Regions from separate parts of the Moritella sp. 5 genome, predicted to be linked through region 4. Evidence: predicted binding sites of a transcription regulator. Region 4 holds the regulator's gene; each other region holds the start of a gene.
What was found. Region 4 encodes sigma-54, which starts transcription at its own class of promoters, with help from an activator protein. Its sites were predicted from a motif close to GTTGGCACGNNNNTNGNNT; they were not measured.
Positions count from the first base shown of each region.

Region 1 (4,222 bases), 890 kb from region 4:
TTCAGCCATTGCAGCCAATTCAGGGCGATTAAATGGGATAGCAACCACCTCAAGAGCATCACCTCGGTTAACATTAAAGCCCACACCACCTTGTAAAACACGACGAATATTGGCGAGTTCAGCTTGACTACGAGGTTCCCTCACCAGTGTTCCATCGGCACCTGTACTATTAATATAATCTATTGCAACAGAAACACTTAAGCGCCGAATAACACCCGTTTGTGATTTAGTGTGACTGATTGTTGTATCAAGTTCATAATTTCGCGTTGATTCTTTTTGAGATTGACCAATAGGACGAGCTGCGACATCCTCTCCAGCTGCCTCTTCAGGTATATCCGCGTCTAGTGGTGGTTGATTGGTTAATGCCCCCGGAATACCTTGACTAGAATTACCAATAGATTGACGCTCCAATAGCATTTCACTGCGTATTGCAGGTAAATCGGGATTAAAACGTTTTTGTGTTTGCTCTGTCACACTAAAGTCCATTGATACATCAACTTCAGCGGTATAATTACTGACACCTAAGATAGGGATAAGTATAGAATCTATTTTATCTCGGTACTCACGTTCATGATTTTGTACCATTTCAAATTCACGTCGACCTTTTGCTGCCATCATGTCTTGACTGCCCGAGTTCAATAAACGGCCATTTTGATCAGTCAAGGTCACGCGGGTCGGCTCTAAGCCTTGAACAGCAGAAGCAACCAATTGCACCATAGCATCAATATTTTCTTGTGAGATTGCGTTACTGTTACGTACCGTCAATACAACGGTTGCGCTGGGCTTCTTCTCGCGCTTAGCAAACACATTTTCTTTTGGGATGGCTAATAATACTTGTGCCTTTGATACATGTTTAAATTCTGTTAATGCCCGTGATATTTGACGTTCACGACCCAGTTTTAAACGTTCTCGTTCGACACGCTGACTGACACCAAAGCCCATATCGTTCATCAAAATATCGTCACCTTCTAATTCAGCAGTGATGAGTCCTGAGCGACGTAATCTTAATTTAATGTCTTGATACTGCTCAGCAGGAACAGAGATCGTATCACCATTAATTTTATATTCTATTTTCTGTTGGTCTAAAAATTCGAGGGTTTCAATGAGTTCAACCGTTTGATACGTGCCTAAAGGACGCATTTCAGGCTCTTTACCCCAGAGTAGAATAAATACCACTAAGGTTAGCGAGATCGCTAATGCTAATATTAGAATAATTTGACGTAAGATATCGGCATTAGTGAAAAAACCAAATGCTGAACTTTTTTGCTCATTTTCATCTAATTGCGCTAAATCATTACCCATATCGTCATTACTTACGATACCTGTATTTGAAGCTATATCAGCCACAGAGTTACTCCTTTACCCAAGATTAAACAGGCATACTCATTATTTCTTTATAAGATTCGATCAATTTGTTACGAACCTGTACCGTAGCATCGAACGCTATCCCCGATTTTTGCGATGCTATCATAACATCACTTAGGGACACACTGCGATCACCTTGATCGAAACGGGTGCGTAAATCACCCGTATTTTGCTGTAATCCACTAACATTATCCATTGCTTGCTGCAACATATCGCCAAAATTGGCAGATGTAGTGGCTGGCGCTTTTACCGCGGTAGGATCGGCTTCAAATTTAGTCGCTTGTAACGACATGCTTTGCATTTCGGAGTAGAGATTATTGGCTGCGATATTCATTGATTATCCTAAATTGTCATATTTTTGACCTACTATGAAGATAGCAATTAACATGCCAACAAAAAAAGACCGTAATTTCAATTAATTACGGTCTTTATTATAACGGTTATTTTTATAAATAGTTATGCAGGTATTTCGATGCCTTGCTCTCGCATTTTCGCTAATTTATAGCGCAATGTACGTGGACTGATACCCAATTTCTCTGAAACGTTTTTACGCACGCCATTACAACCAATCAAGGTTTCCAAAATAATTTGATATTCTTGCTGACGTAATTCATTACCTAATGGCTCGTTGGGTTGATTAATACTACGCACAGGGATTTCCGATTTAATATGCAGCGGCGGCGCTTGAGCAATCGGTGCTATGACTTGAAAATCTGCAGCGGTAAAATCTTCTAAAATAAGATCTGCATCTTTTATTTTTCCATCAACAGCTAAAATCATCGCGCGTTGGATCACGTTGTCCAATTCACGTACATTACCCGGCCAATGATAAATCTGTAACTTCGCCTTCGCGCAGTTAAGTAACTCTAACGTTGGAATATTATTTTGTTTGCAGTGTAATTTTAATAAATGTTCCGCGATCGGTAAGATATCACCTTTACGCTCAGTTAACGGTAGCCAAGCTAATGGGAATACATTTAAGCGATAATATAAATCTTCTCTGAAATCACCATTCGAGACAGCTTGTTTCATATTACGGTTACTGGTAGCAATGACTCGTATATTAAGTTTAATGGTTTTACGGCTCCCTAAGCGCTCGACTTCACGCTCTTGCAATACCCGTAATAATTTAACTTGCAACGATAAATCCATTTCCGAGATTTCATCCAGTAAAATGGTACCGTTTTGTGCTTGTTCAAATTTCCCTGGACATGCTTGTATCGCGCCAGTAAATGCACCTTTTTCATAACCAAACAGAGTTGCTTCTAACATATTATCTGGGATCGCCGCACAGTTAATAGCCACAAATGGCCCGTCATAACGCAGTGAATTATCATGAATATAACGTGATAGCACTTCTTTACCCGTTCCACTTGGACCTGTCACCATGACCGTTGCATCTGATTTAGCCACTTTACGCGCCAAACTTAATAGTTGCTCTGTTTTCTCATCACCGTAACAAGGTGTGCGTTTAGCTATTTTTTGTGGTGGTACATAACGACCAACCTGATTAATCAATACTTCTGGAGAGAAAGGTTTACCAATGTAGTCAACAGCACCATTACGCATTGCCGTTACCGCATCATCTACTTTGGCATAAGCCGTCATTAACAATACCGGTAAATCGGGGTGTTTTTGTTTAATATTATGCAGTAAAGTTAATCCCGTCATGCCACCCATTTGAATATCACTCACGACCATATCATAGGTTTTTTTACCTAATGCAATCAGTGCGCTTTCACCGCTATCAACTTCATCGCACTCATAACCAGCCATTAATAAGGTATCAACCAAGGCTTCACGAAGACCTAAATCATCTTCAACTACAAGAATTTGAGAATGGGACATACTATTATCCACCTATTACCATTGGTTGAGGTTCTGCTACGCGATGTAGCGGTACGATTATACTAAAACGACTTCCTTCACCGACAGTTGAGTTTAACTCTAAACTGCCATGGTGCGCTTTCACCACACTTTGTACAACGGCAAGGCCAAGACCCGTGCCCTGTAATTTGGTGGTAAAGAAAGGCTCTAAGATTTTTGCTTGCATGAGTTTCGAGATCCCGGGACCATCATCAGATACCACAATTGCGACTTTTTCATCACCGGATCGGACCGCAGAAATAGCGAGGTTAGCCCCTTGACCACAAGCGTGTAATGCATTTTGTATCAAGTTGCCAATCGCACTAGAAAGTGCATTACGATTAGCTAAAATTAATAAATCGGGTTCGGGTAGTGTCACTTGCATGTTGCTACCAGTCTGCAACATCATAGCTTCGCTGCCCGCTTGCACTTGAATTAATAAGTTCTGCAGTGAAATCTCTTCAACCACTAAATCTTTGCCGGTACGTGCAAATAGCAGCATGTCATTAACTTGGTTTTCCAAATCATTAAGCCGTTCAATAAGTTTACTTTGAAAACGTTTCTTTGATGCAGGCGGGAGATTCGGGTTGGCGAGATTAGAGCCATATAATAATGCCGCTGATAATGGCGTGCGGATCTGGTGTGCTAATGACGCTACCATTCGCCCCAATGACGACAACTGTTTCATATGACTGACACGCTCTTGTAAATGACGTGTATACGTTAAGTCTGTCAACATTATTAACTGACCAGGCTGCGTGCCAAGTGTCGTGATCGAAAGTTGAACTTTACAGCCATTCTTTAATGAAATTTCATGTCCGTCATCTTCTTTAGGTGTAAACGCACGTTGAATGACATCCATCCAACGTGAATCGATCAATGGCTCGCCAAGTAATTGCACTGCAACTTTATTGACTTCAATGACCATACCGTTGCCATCAAGAATAACCAACCCTGACGGCAATGCTTCTACTAACTTTTCACTACGATC
Region 1 is NZ_CP056122.1:1,128,482-1,132,703, reverse strand. Features, by position in the region: gene fliF (flagellar basal-body MS-ring/collar protein FliF) at 1-1,347, opposite strand, end outside; gene fliE (flagellar hook-basal body complex protein FliE) at 1,370-1,699, opposite strand; gene HWV01_RS05205 (sigma-54 dependent transcriptional regulator) at 1,822-3,213, opposite strand; gene HWV01_RS05200 (PAS domain-containing sensor histidine kinase) at 3,218-4,222, opposite strand, start outside.
Region 1: fliE (flagellar hook-basal body complex protein FliE) is a predicted target of sigma-54. The motif match lies at 1,741-1,759, and genes of this name have one in related genera.

Region 2 (4,222 bases), 2.1 Mb from region 4:
GGTGATTAACAGCATAGATAAGCAAATGAGTAAGTTAAGATTAAGCTTCCCTGGTTATGAAGCTCTGCAACACGTTGATGCAGACTATGTTGCTGCGGTCTCTGAACTAAAAGCGATTATTGTTAATCAGTTAAGTGTTTTGAACGATGCGGGTGTTGATAGTCGTTCTTGTTTATCTGAGCTTTGAAAGCGCGGGATTTAAACGCTTAATACCAAGAGTGTTGATCAGTATTGAAACTCTGCTAAGCCGGTTGCACATTAATTGGTTTAGCGGGTTTACTGTGTATGAGTATTGCTAAACCTGTGGTGGTAATGCATTCAAGCTTAATGTTAACTATTCTCGATGCACTTCAAATATAACAAACCCTGAATTTTAGATATAAAAAAACCTCGCTCATTGAGCAAGGCTTCATTATTTGGTGCGTCCTACAAGATTCGAACTTGTGACATCTAGCATGTCGAGCTAGCGCTCTACCAACTGAGCTAAGGACGCGTTGTTTGTACCATTTTAAAAAATGGTGCTCGCTACAAGATTTGAACTTGTGACATCTAGCATGTCGAGCTAGCGCTCTACCAACTGAGCTAAGCGAGCATAATTTGGTATGTCGTTAAGACGAGACAAATATTAGCCCGCATCCAAATTATCAGCAAGTCTTTTTTAAATAATATCAGTCCTTTGCTTTAAAATTAAGCAGTTGGGTTGATATTTAGATCTTCTGACGGACCGAAGAATTCAAAATGGACATTTTCAGCTGGGATCCCTAATTTTGGTGCGAAGCCATTCATTGCTTGCATGAAAGGTTTTGGACCTAAGAAATAGAATTCTACATCACGATCATCACCGATTTTGTCTTCAAGCATGGCTAAGTTGATGAAACCTGTTGCATCTGGTTTACATTCTGACGTTGCATCACTGTAAACGAAGTAGGGTTTGATGTTTTCGTTTTCAGCGGCAAGGTTTGTTACATGGTCACGGAATGCATGTACCTTGGTGTTCATTGCAGCATGAATAAAGTGAATAGGGCGGTCTGTGCCTTTTAAACTATTTAGCATGCTTATTGCTGGAGTAATACCAACGCCACCTGTTACCAGTACAACTGGTTTGTTGTTGTCTTTTAGGATGAAGTCGCCAGCAGGTGCGAGTAGGTTAAGTGTATCACCTGTTTGAATGCGATCGTGCAGGTAACCTGATGCCGCACCACCTTCCTCACGTTTTACACTAATACGTAAGTATTCTGAGTTTGGTGAATCAGATAAACTGTATTGACGACGTGTTTCTTCACCGTCGATATTTAGAACTAAACCAATGAATTGACCCGGTGTGAATGACGGTGCTGGTTCACCATCGGTTGGCGTCAGGTAGAATGACATAATGTTATCGCTTTCAGCTACTTTTGTAGTTACTCTAAACTCACGTTCACCACGCCACATGCCTTTTTCTTCTTCATTAGCAGAGTAAACAGCTTCTTCTGCACCGATAAGTAGGTCTGCGAGTTGCCAGTATGCAAGTCCCCAAGCATCAATAACCTCATCTGTTGCGGCATCACCTAGAACAGCTTTGATCGCTTTTAATAAACATTCGCCAACAATTTCATAATGTGCTGGTTGAATATCAAGTACAACATGTTTATTTACAATTACACTTACCGCTTTTTCTAATACTGAAAGATTGTCAATATTAGCTGCATAAGCAACAAGTGCATTAGCTAATGCTTTAGGCTGAGCATTACCTGCTTGGTTTTTTTGGTTGAAAAAACGCTTTACTTCTGGATATTCTCTAAACATCAAAGGATAAAAATGCGCTGTAATATCATTGGCATGAACAGAAACAGCAGGGACAGTCGCTTTGATAATATCAATAGTGTGTTGCGTTAGCATAATAGCTACCTTGTATAGGTTAGTGAAATAATTGATCTGCATCAATGTTTATATTTGTTCTATTGCAGTAGTTGTGCCAAGTTTGTAAGTGGTTGTTTTTAAATTGTTTACTATTTTGCTTATGAGTGGGTTGTTATTATGACAACCACTTTGAGTTGTCAATAATACAACGCGACGTCCAAATGACAACGTCATGTGTGTGAACTAAATGGAATTAAGCTTGAATATTCACCGCCGTTTACCTTGTTGCCTGAAATTGCTAAGATGTTGTTCATAAAGGAGTTAAGATGAAATTGAATGTTACAGAAAGCATAGAATTACTTTCTCTAGAGGAAGGTGATTCTTTAACTATATTAAATTTAGTTGAGTCCAGTCGACCCCAACTAGGGAAGTATCTCTATTGGGTAGATAGTGTTCTAGATGAGGTATCGGCTCATAAATACATAGCAGAGCGTTTACATAGTGGGTTACCTGGCTCACGATGGTTCAAAATAAAATTCAACACGCAAGTTTGTGGTGTCTTTGCTATTAAGTCTATTTCAATTAATAGTGGTGTTGCTGAGATCGGTTATTGGTTATCACATGCTGTGCATGGTAATGGAATCATGACTAAAATTATTGCTCAGTTATCCTCTTTTTTGTTAGAGAGGACAGATGCAAAAATAATGGAATTTAGATGTCTGGAAAATAACATTTCGAGTATTCGAGTGGCAAAAAAGTCGGGTGCAGAGTTAGTGGGTTCAATACCTAACTATATGAATGCAGATAATGAAAATCAGGACTTACATATATACCAGCTGCAATTGCAAGCCTAACATATAACAATAGGTATCACACATCGATAATTTAAGCGCTAATAACTATCTGTAATGGTTGACTTATTTTTTGCCGGGTACCTCATACAGCGAAGGAACAAAATGAAATTGATAATTAGAGGCGTTCAAAAAGCAGATTCACAAGGCATCATCAACATATTAAACCCTATCATCGAGGCTGGTCTTTATACCATTCTTGATACAACCTTCTCACTTGAAGAGGAAGAGCAATTTATTCAAGACTTCCCTGAAAGAGGCGTCTTTAATGTTGCATTCAACTCAGAAGAATCAAACATTGTAGGCTTTCAAAACGTAGAACCATTTGCAACGTATACCCATGCCTTTGATCATGTTGGTATCATCGGCACCTATGTTGATAGTAGCTATAGAAGACAGGGTATTGCATCCAGCTTATTTAACGCCACGTTCGAGCGAGCAAAATCCAAAGGTTATGAAAAGCTATTTGCCTATGTACGTGATGATAATCAAGATGCATTGGCAACTTATTTGAAGCAGGGATTCGAAGTAATAGGTATAGCTAAAAAGCACGCTAAGATAGGCGGTAAGTATATAGACGAAGTGCTTATAGAAAAACTCTTGTAGGGTATTTTTAAAGTTTGGACACAATTATTGTTGAGCTCAATTATTAACCTTCCTCAATGACAGAGGAAGGTTTCGTTATTGAATTAAGACTTGCAAAGCTCGGCAACGACTTTCAATCGACGGGCTGGTTCTGCGACAAACGGATTGGTTTTATCCCACGCGTAACCCGCTAAAATCGAACAGATCATTTGTTTGATCTTCGGATTAGGATTTTCGTGTAAAACCACATCTTGGAATTCACCAGTATACCAGCCTTCAACATAACAGCGGAATGCGTTAACACCGGTCATGAGCGTATCTGAATACTCCGTTTGCCAATTAACGGTTTCATTGTTGAACTGTTTTATCAATAAGTCAGTTGCAAGCTCAGCTGATTTCATCGCAATCGTCACACCAGACGAGAATACCGGGTCTAAAAACTCACCCGCATTACCAAGCAAAGCATAATGGCGATCAAACAACTTAGTCACGTTAGCAGAATAACCCATGATAGAGCCACAAGCGTTAGGGTAGTTTGCTTGTGCAAGTAACGCGGCTAGGTTGTGCTCTTCTCTGGCTAATTGCTTTAATGCCTCAAGGTGGTCATCAGGATAGTTGGCAAAGAATTCTGGTTCACCTACTACACCAAACGAGCAACTTCCATTACTAAATGGAATGAGCCAATACCAAACCTTGCTGTCGTCTGGATGCACGGAAATTAAGATCTTATTACGGTCAAAGTGAGTGGCAGTAATGTTATCTTCAATATGGGTAAAGATAGCGCGTCTTGGAGGCAGGGTTGATGGTTCTTCCAGTCCGAGTAAACGCGGTAATACACGACCAAAACCGCTGGCGTCAAGGATAAAATCAGCTTCTATTTCATAGCTATTTTTATTTTTATCTAAGATGGTTAATAATGGTTTCTCTCTATCTACATCAACGCTTTT
Region 2 is NZ_CP056122.1:2,299,376-2,303,597, forward strand. Features, by position in the region: gene HWV01_RS10310 (hypothetical protein) at 1-187, shown strand, start outside; tRNA gene HWV01_RS10315 (tRNA-Val) at 418-493, opposite strand; tRNA gene HWV01_RS10320 (tRNA-Val) at 517-592, opposite strand; gene hmpA (NO-inducible flavohemoprotein) at 688-1,878, opposite strand; gene HWV01_RS10330 (GNAT family N-acetyltransferase) at 2,166-2,693, shown strand; gene HWV01_RS10335 (GNAT family N-acetyltransferase) at 2,796-3,296, shown strand; gene HWV01_RS10340 (NAD(P)/FAD-dependent oxidoreductase) at 3,380-4,222, opposite strand, start outside.
Region 2: hmpA (NO-inducible flavohemoprotein) is a predicted target of sigma-54. The motif match lies at 1,941-1,959, and genes of this name have one in related genera.

Region 3 (4,222 bases), 1.5 Mb from region 4:
CCTTCCGTTGCAGCAAGATTTAGAGCAGCGCCTCTATCAGCTATTGATTCTGCTACAGCCTGCTTTGTCAATTCAGTATTCTCTCCAGTTTCTGTCAAGAAAGAAATAAGAATACCTATAGCATAACGAAGATCTTCATCACTTTCATTTGTTGCCAAGATAGTTATAGCTTTACTCTTGTTGCTAGTAAGTGGAAGCTGTATGAAGTAGTCATAACCAGCATCCTTAGCTATTTTAAACTCAGTAGGGAATACAGTATTAAACGGTTTATTGAAATCATATGTAACCGCACTTATTAGAGTTGGAGTTGGAGCAGGGGCTGGAGTTGGGTCAGCTGAATCTCCACCTCCACATGCTGTTAATAATACTGTGGTAGCAAGAAGTGATATTTTTTTCATATGATAGGCCTACGACTAATTAACTAAGTAAAAATACATTGTAAAAAGACATTAAAACAAATACCACAAGAGCACCCTTAAAATTTATTAAAAATCTATTAAAAATCATAATGGTGCAACAAGGATCACAAACTATCATTTAACAACTGTACGATATTGAGATAATTGAAAATAACATCAACCAACACCTCACAAAACCTTAGTTAAGCTTGTTATATATCTTGAAATCTCTTTGATATATATAAATACTACTCATCACACAGAAAACAATGTTTTGACGAACACTATGCACATGGAGTGAGAAACTTAGTGAATAATCGTGACCAGCTGTCAGGACAGTTTTATGAATGATTGAACAACAAATCTTACACACACTTACACACGCACTCTTTACAAACAGCAACACCACTGTAACTTAGATGCAACACAATGAATTAATTTAGGTTGGACTTTAATGGGCAGTATACTAAAATTTCTAGTTATATCTCTATTAACGACTTTGCTAGCATCATGCGCCTACCATGAATACGATCCATCGAAACCTGATGAATATGCTAAATATTGGTGTGAATCTGAGAACAGAAATAATTCCATATTTTCTGCTCTTGATTCTAACCATGAACGATCTGTTCTTGATTCTTACCGTGGACGAAAAGATCCAGCTCAAGATGATTGTGATAAATACTTTAAATAATATCGTTATATCGCTAAGGTAACAGCAACAAGATAGAACCTAAAAATGCAGGTAATCTATAAGACTTGTTGAAGCAAAAGCATCGACATACCTAAAGAGAACGAATACAGCTAAAGCAGCCAATAAATTTGTGATCAAGGTAACTTTAAATAGGTTTATCATGAACAGCCCTTTTAGAATATAACATTTGTATAGCAGGTCATCTCGATTCCCACATCAATCGGATATTAAAATCGACACTAAGATAATGTGCGTTCCTGTTATTTATTTTCAAGTCCGGTTAATAATTAACAATGAAAAATATATAACTGATTCTATTATTATTTTAATTTATAGCAAAGGAAAAAAAGGCTGTTTTGGTAAACCGTGATGAACTTATAAATATGCAAATACCATATGTTAATAAGAGCCATTAATGAAGAAGGTCGATGTTCACGTTACGCTGACACTGAAATAAATGCATAAAAATCAGTTAATCCGTTATGCGTATTTTTCTACGCCCTGCAGCAAAAAATACGATGCCAATACCTAAAAGAAACAAGATAGATGGCTCAGGAACTTCGTTTGCGGTATAACCTATGATGTTATCAATAGAGAAGGCTGCTCCACCGCCAGAAAATTCAGCATGAACTAAATTTTGAAAGGCATTAGAGACTGTAAATAGTTCAAAGTCATCAACGCCGTTACGGCCATCAAAAATACCGTCCAACACAAAATTTTCTGAGACATTAATCCCTAGGTCAGTAATACCATCGAGTGTTATTGCGCTTGCATTTGCCTGTCCGTCTCTCCAAAACTCCGCACCGTCAAACTGGGAAATCTCAAACGTGTCGCCGGAAATAGAATCCACATTGATGGTAAAAGACCCATTATGCACAAAAGCAACCTGTGTGCCGTTGTTTGTATACAACACCTCATCATTCCCAAGATCAATATGGCCGTTCCCATCTCTGGAAAGCACGAAATCATTGGCTACAAAACTGTTAACAATTAAGTGTGTATTATGAGTAACAGCAACATCTTCGAAATCAATGATAGTTGCCATAGCAGTGGCTGCCATGCCGCAAAAACTGACTACAACAATAGAATTTCGTAAGAAACTCGCGATCTTTTTAATTTTCATATTCAGATCTCCTAAAATATTGCTTGAGAATTATGTGAAATATAAATCAGTACTAAACTACCTTTAAGCACGTATCATTCCAATGCAAGCAACCTGATGTTTTTTATGTTATTTTAGTGAATTTAAAGAACGGTATATCGTTATCGGTTTATTAGGTGTAAAAAATACTGACATGCAAGAAGTGGGGAGCAGATAGAGATAGAATTGATGCATTATGTGTGTTGGTAGGTAAATGGGCTGACACATAGTTTTAGAACTGAGTATTCAAGCTTGTCCGATATCTTGAAACCTCTTTGATATATTAATACTCTTCGTTACACAGAAAACTATTTTTGTATATTTTAACTTTTGATTAGTAAAAGGATAAACATGGATAACAAGACATTAGTATTATGTACCATAGCTGCATTTTCCCCACTTTTTGCAAGTGCAGCTTCTGAGCAAGAGGTTACTTCTCATGTTTCAGATAAACAAATAAAAGAACAAAGATCAGCTTTAGCAACCAATACTCAGAGTAAAGGCTTCGGTCCTCAGTCACCACGTGATATTGACCTAATACAAGGCCGAAACAAACAAGTATTTTCACAAGCGCCTGAATACACAAAAATGAACCTCTGTAATATCCATTTTCATAAAAATGCAGAGCATAAAGGCGGTGAGTTTACCCAGTATGCAGGTAACGGAGACGGTCAAGGCTATCACAGCGGTTATAAATACTCTGGTATATTAACCCAACAAGAATTATCTCCACTTAAATATGAAGTCGGTGCAAGTAAGCACGGTAGTTTATACCCTGGCGATACTATTGAAGCTCACTATGTCTATTCAACTGCTCAAGTGAGCCCTGGTCCAACTTTAGGCTCATGTTTCAGTGATACAAATAAAAACCCACAACTTAGAGTTGAGACTCAAGTTTACGTACTTGTTAACGATCCAGAAGCGAACAACTTTATTGAGTTAACTAAGTTAGGTATGACCAATGGTGTTAATCAAGCAGTCAATATTCCAAATAATACAGGTACTCCAGTACAGTATGCAGGTTCAACAACTGGACCGAGTTATAACGAAATAGGCTCTCCTTTTCAGGTTAGCTGGAGCGTTCGTCCACAAATAATGAAGGTGAGTATAAATAGCGTAGGTACGTGGCTAAAAAACAATGTTTTTGACGAACATTATGCACATGGAGTGAGAAACCTAGTGAATAACCCTGACCTGTTGTCAGATCACTAACCTCAATTCAGTTTAAGCTATTTGCATTAACCAATTCTTTCAGAATAAGTCATGTTTAGCCCTAGGAACAACACAATAATATCAAGGTATTATTGTGTTGAGACAGCCTACAGGTGATTGAGCAACAATAAATCCTACACGCTTACACACATCCCTTTACTACCCGAAATGAAATTATAAAGTGAATGCTACATTGTAGTTACTGAATTTATTTAGTAACGGTTTGTTAGCTTTAATCACACCTGTTTGATAATTTCTTAAAACGAATTGACGAAGAGATATGACCAGCCAATGGAATAAAAATAAAGGCTGTTCCTAAAAAAGTAGCAGATTCAGACATTTTTCCATGACCATTTTCATCGAGACCAATCGTAACAGAACCACCAGCAACGCCAATAAATGGATTACCAGATTCACCAGCGAAAGAGCCTGTAAGCTCACTACTTAGAGTTATCTGCCCATTTTTCATTTCAAAATCCTGGCCTTCAGTAAATGTAGAATCAAAAATAGCTTCATTTTCTTTTGATTTAGCTGTAACCAAAACCCTTCCTTTAGAAGCAAGTTTGACATCAATAAATTTAATTTTCTTATGTTCAATTATCGCTTTAGGCCAAATAGCCTTTGAAAGTAATTTTTGAGGCTCTTCAGGGCCACTTTCGCCGATGTTAGCATAACAACCAACAAAACCTTCAACTTTCGTTTTATCAGAAAAACCTACATTATTTTCAGGCGCCGATGACATAACACAACCTGACAAGGCCAACATGAGTATTACTA
Region 3 is NZ_CP056122.1:3,682,712-3,686,933, forward strand. Features, by position in the region: gene HWV01_RS16395 (hypothetical protein) at 1-398, opposite strand, end outside; gene HWV01_RS16400 (PEP-CTERM sorting domain-containing protein) at 1,565-2,215, opposite strand; gene HWV01_RS16405 (delta-class carbonic anhydrase) at 2,585-3,445, shown strand; gene HWV01_RS16410 (hypothetical protein) at 3,678-4,222, opposite strand, start outside.
Region 3: HWV01_RS16400 (PEP-CTERM sorting domain-containing protein) is a predicted target of sigma-54. The motif match lies at 2,281-2,299, and genes of this name have one in related genera.

Region 4 (4,222 bases):
ATTCCAGTAATAACGCAATATCACAAGGGGGCGTTTGGTAGAGCATTCGTTTAACGTGAATGAACATACCACTATCAAGTGCTTCGTTCACTTCGCTTAAACGTAGGTGTGTGCAGTCATGCTCCATCTTTTCTGGCATATGTCGTCCCCATTCTTATTATTCTTCTTCTGCAAGACCTTGCTTGCAGGTGCTGCGTAATTCTAGCTTAATCTGTATTTATAATCAGCATTAACAATAAAGTAAAATAATTAACTGTATAGATCGTTAACGCCATTGCAAATGAGTACCTAGATAATTTTATGTTTATTTTTTTCTAAGGTTTGATGGCGAGTTTGCACTACACGACTTTGTAGTTTAAAGCTCTTTGCTAATTGTTCAGCAATGAATACCGAGCGATGTTGGCCGCCTGTACAACCGATAGCAACGGTGACATAACTGCGGTTATTTTTTTCTAACATTGGCAACCAAGTCGTGAGTAAGTTTTCAATCTGTTGTGAAAAGCTCATGACATCAGGCTGTTGGCTCAGGTATTTAATGACGGGTTCATCAAGACCTGTGTAAGGTTTTAATTCTGGGATCCAATGGGGATTTGGTAGAAAACGGACATCAAATACATAATCGGCATCCATAGGTAGACCATGTTTAAAACCAAATGATTGAAATACTAAGACAAGTTGGTTGTTTTTTTTTCCTAAAATACGTTCTTTAATCTGTTCACTGAGTTCATGAATATTGAGTTCAGTAGTATCGATTTTTAAATCAGCAAGTAACGCTAAAGGGCTTAATCGTTTTTTTTCTATTTCAATCGCTTGTGATAGAGATAGCTCATCTTTTGTTAATGGATGAAGGCGTCTGGTTTCACTATAACGCTTGATAAGGACTGACTGGTTAGTATCAAGAAATAAACTAGTCAGATCGGTGCTCGTTCTTAACTCTGTAATTATGTCGTTTAATTCTTTTTTTTCTGTCGGTAAGTTACGGACATCAATACTCACTGCCACTTTTTCGGTTTGGTCATTTAAGGCTTTTAGCAGTTGTGGTAGTAATTTTACTGGTAGGTTATCTACGCAATAGTAGCCTAGATCTTCAAGCACGCGTAATGCAATTGATTTACCAGATCCTGACTGGCCGCTGACTATTATTAATTTCATCTTTTATCCTCACAGCGATATAAAATAATGGGTTCATTATCCCGCAATTGATTTGGATATGATATGTTTTAATTATGTCAGAAGCATTAATACCTAAAGGAAAAAGTGGTTTTCCTTTAGGTTATCTGTGGCGAGATTAAAATTAATGACGAATCAACTTCTCTTTATGCTTAATCACTTGGCGATCGAGCTTATCCAGTAAGCCATCAATTGCGGCATACATGTCATTGTGTTCATGCACGGCAAAGATCTCCCCCCCATTTAAATGTATTTTTGCTTCTGCAATTTGAAGTAATTTTTCGACATTTAAAATCACATGGATATTGTTTATATGATCAAAATGCCGTTCTAATTTGGAAAACTTGCTATCAACATAATCTTTCAGTGAGTCTGTAATGTTTACATGTCTACCGGTTAAATTAATTTGCATATATGTCTCCCCTATGAAGGTTGGATTAGCCTTATAATAGGCTTTTACGCTGATTAGACGGTGGTATACTTAGTGCCTCCCGATATTTTGCAATCGTACGTCTAGCCACTTTGATACCTTGATCAGCAAGTAAATCAGCAATCTTGCTGTCACTTAATGGTTTAATGACATTTTCTGCCGCGACCAATTTTTTTATTAATGCTCGAATAGCAGTTGATGAACATTCTCCGCCATTGTCAGTACTTACATGGCTTGAAAAGAAAAACTTAAGTTCAAAAATACCACGTGGTGTATGCATAAACTTCTGCGTTGTTACCCGTGAAATGGTTGACTCGTGCATTTCCACTTCTTCGGCAACATCATTTAAAACCATAGGTTTCATGGCTTCATCGCCATATTCAAAAAAATCAATTTGTCGTTGAACAATACTTTTCGTTACTTTTAGTAAGGTTTCATTACGGCTATCTAAGCTTTTAATAAACCATTTAGCTTCTTGTACATGCGTTCGAATAAACTGCCCATCGCTGCTATTACGATTGCTTGTCGACAAGTTTGAATATTCATTGTTCACTTTTAATCTTGGCACAATGTCAGGATTTAACTCGACTACCCACTGATTATTTTTTTTCTTTACTAAAACATCGGGAATTACATAAAGCCCTTCAGTCTGATCAATAACATTGCCAGGTCTGGGTTCTAGACTCTGAATTAATTGCATGATCTCTTTAAGCTGTGGTTCTTTTAATTTTGTCTTACGGCTTAATTGACGGTAGTCGCGATTGCCTAATAAATCCATGTGAGACTGAATTATTTGCTGACATTCTGTTAACCAAGGTGTGTTTTTAGGTAAATGCTGAAGTTGGATCAATAAACATTCTTGTAATGAACGCGCTGCAACGCCGATGGGATCGAAATGTTGAATACGCTTTAATACTGCTTCTATTTCGTCTAATTCAACTTGCTCTTCACTATTTTCGTTACTGCTGTCGCTAAGTTCTTGGTGACCGTTATTGACGCTAGACAGGATATCTTCACAAGTCTGATTAAGGTAACCATGATCATCAATGCCATCAATAATCGCAACTGCAATAGCACGATCGGTGTCAGAAAATGGGGTTAATTCCATTTGCCACATGAGATGCTCGTATAAGCCTTCGCTGGTCTCACCTTGATAGACTTGGTCTAAACCATCAATACTGCTGCCCGCACTGCTGTGAGTCTGTATTTGAGGGGTGTAGACATCATCCCAATTACTGTCATTAGGTAATTCATCTGGCATGGCTTCACTGGCTAGCGCATCACTAACTTCTATTTGGCTGGCATCGGTAACGGTGTCGTTATTATCTGAATTATGTCCATCACTACTTTCTGCATCGTTTGGTTGAGCTGTGTTGGGATCTTCTTGTTCCAGTAGCGGATTACTGTCTAATGCTTCTTGAATCTCTTGCTGTAACTCCAAGGTCGATAATTGTAATAATCGAATCGCTTGTTGTAACTGTGGCGTCATTGCCAGAGATTGACTCATACGAAGTTGTAATGATGGCTTCATCTAACGACTACTCTCTCTTCCTTAAATGCGGTAACGTATCAATATCAAACTATAGTCGGAATTGATCACCTAGGTATACTTCTTTTACTTTTTCGTTGGATAAAATCTCTTCAGAAGTACCAGATGCGATCAAGTGTCCATGGCTCACAATATAAGAGTGTTCACATACATCGAGTGTTTCACGTACGTTATGGTCGGTAATTAATACCCCTAAACCACGATCGCGCAGATGCTGAATAATTTTTTTAATATCACCTACCGAGATTGGATCAACGCCAGCAAAAGGTTCATCTAATAAAATAAACTTTGGATCTGCCGCGAGCGCGCGAGCAATCTCAACACGGCGGCGCTCACCACCCGATAAGCTCATACCTAAACTATCGCGAATATGGGTGATATGGAACTCTTCTAATAATTCTTCTAACTTTTCTTCACGTTCGAAACGGGTGAGTTCAGTTCGTAACTCTAAGATTGCCATGATATTTTTCGTTACCGATAAACGACGAAAAATAGACGCTTCTTGGGGTAAGTAACCAATACCTTGTTGTGCACGAATGTGCATTGGCTCATGTGTTAATTCTTGGTCATCAATGAAGATTTGTCCATGATCTCGTTTAACCAAGCCAACTACCATATAAAAGGTGGTGGTTTTACCTGCGCCATTAGGCCCGAGTAAACCAACAATTTGGCCTGACTCAACTTCGAGACTCACATCTGACACAACTTTTCGTTTGTTATAACTTTTTGCTAAGTGTGATACTTTTAAACGTGCCATATGAATTCATCTACTCTAATTAGTTTTGTTGTCTTCAGGAGTGAAAATAGTGATCACGCGATCGGATTCATGATTGCCGCTTTCGGCTATCATTTCTTGTTTGTCAATTTGGTAGATAATTTTTTCACTTTTAACTTCGCTATCAGCTTGGCGTAAATGTGCATTTTTTGACAAGGTTAAGCGTTTTTTGCCAAGCTCATAACGGATCTCTTCTGACTCGGTATTAATCTTTTTACCGTCATCAAGCTCTTGATAAAACGTGGCTGGACTACCTGTGGCAATCATGATTTCAGTGCCTTTTTCGCCAGTGCTTAAG
Region 4 is NZ_CP056122.1:237,498-241,719, forward strand. Features, by position in the region: gene mgtE (magnesium transporter) at 1-139, opposite strand, end outside; gene rapZ (RNase adapter RapZ) at 289-1,152, opposite strand; gene hpf (ribosome hibernation promoting factor) at 1,295-1,582, opposite strand; gene HWV01_RS01125 (RNA polymerase factor sigma-54) at 1,614-3,131, opposite strand; gene lptB (LPS export ABC transporter ATP-binding protein) at 3,181-3,906, opposite strand; gene lptA (lipopolysaccharide transport periplasmic protein LptA) at 3,922-4,222, opposite strand, start outside.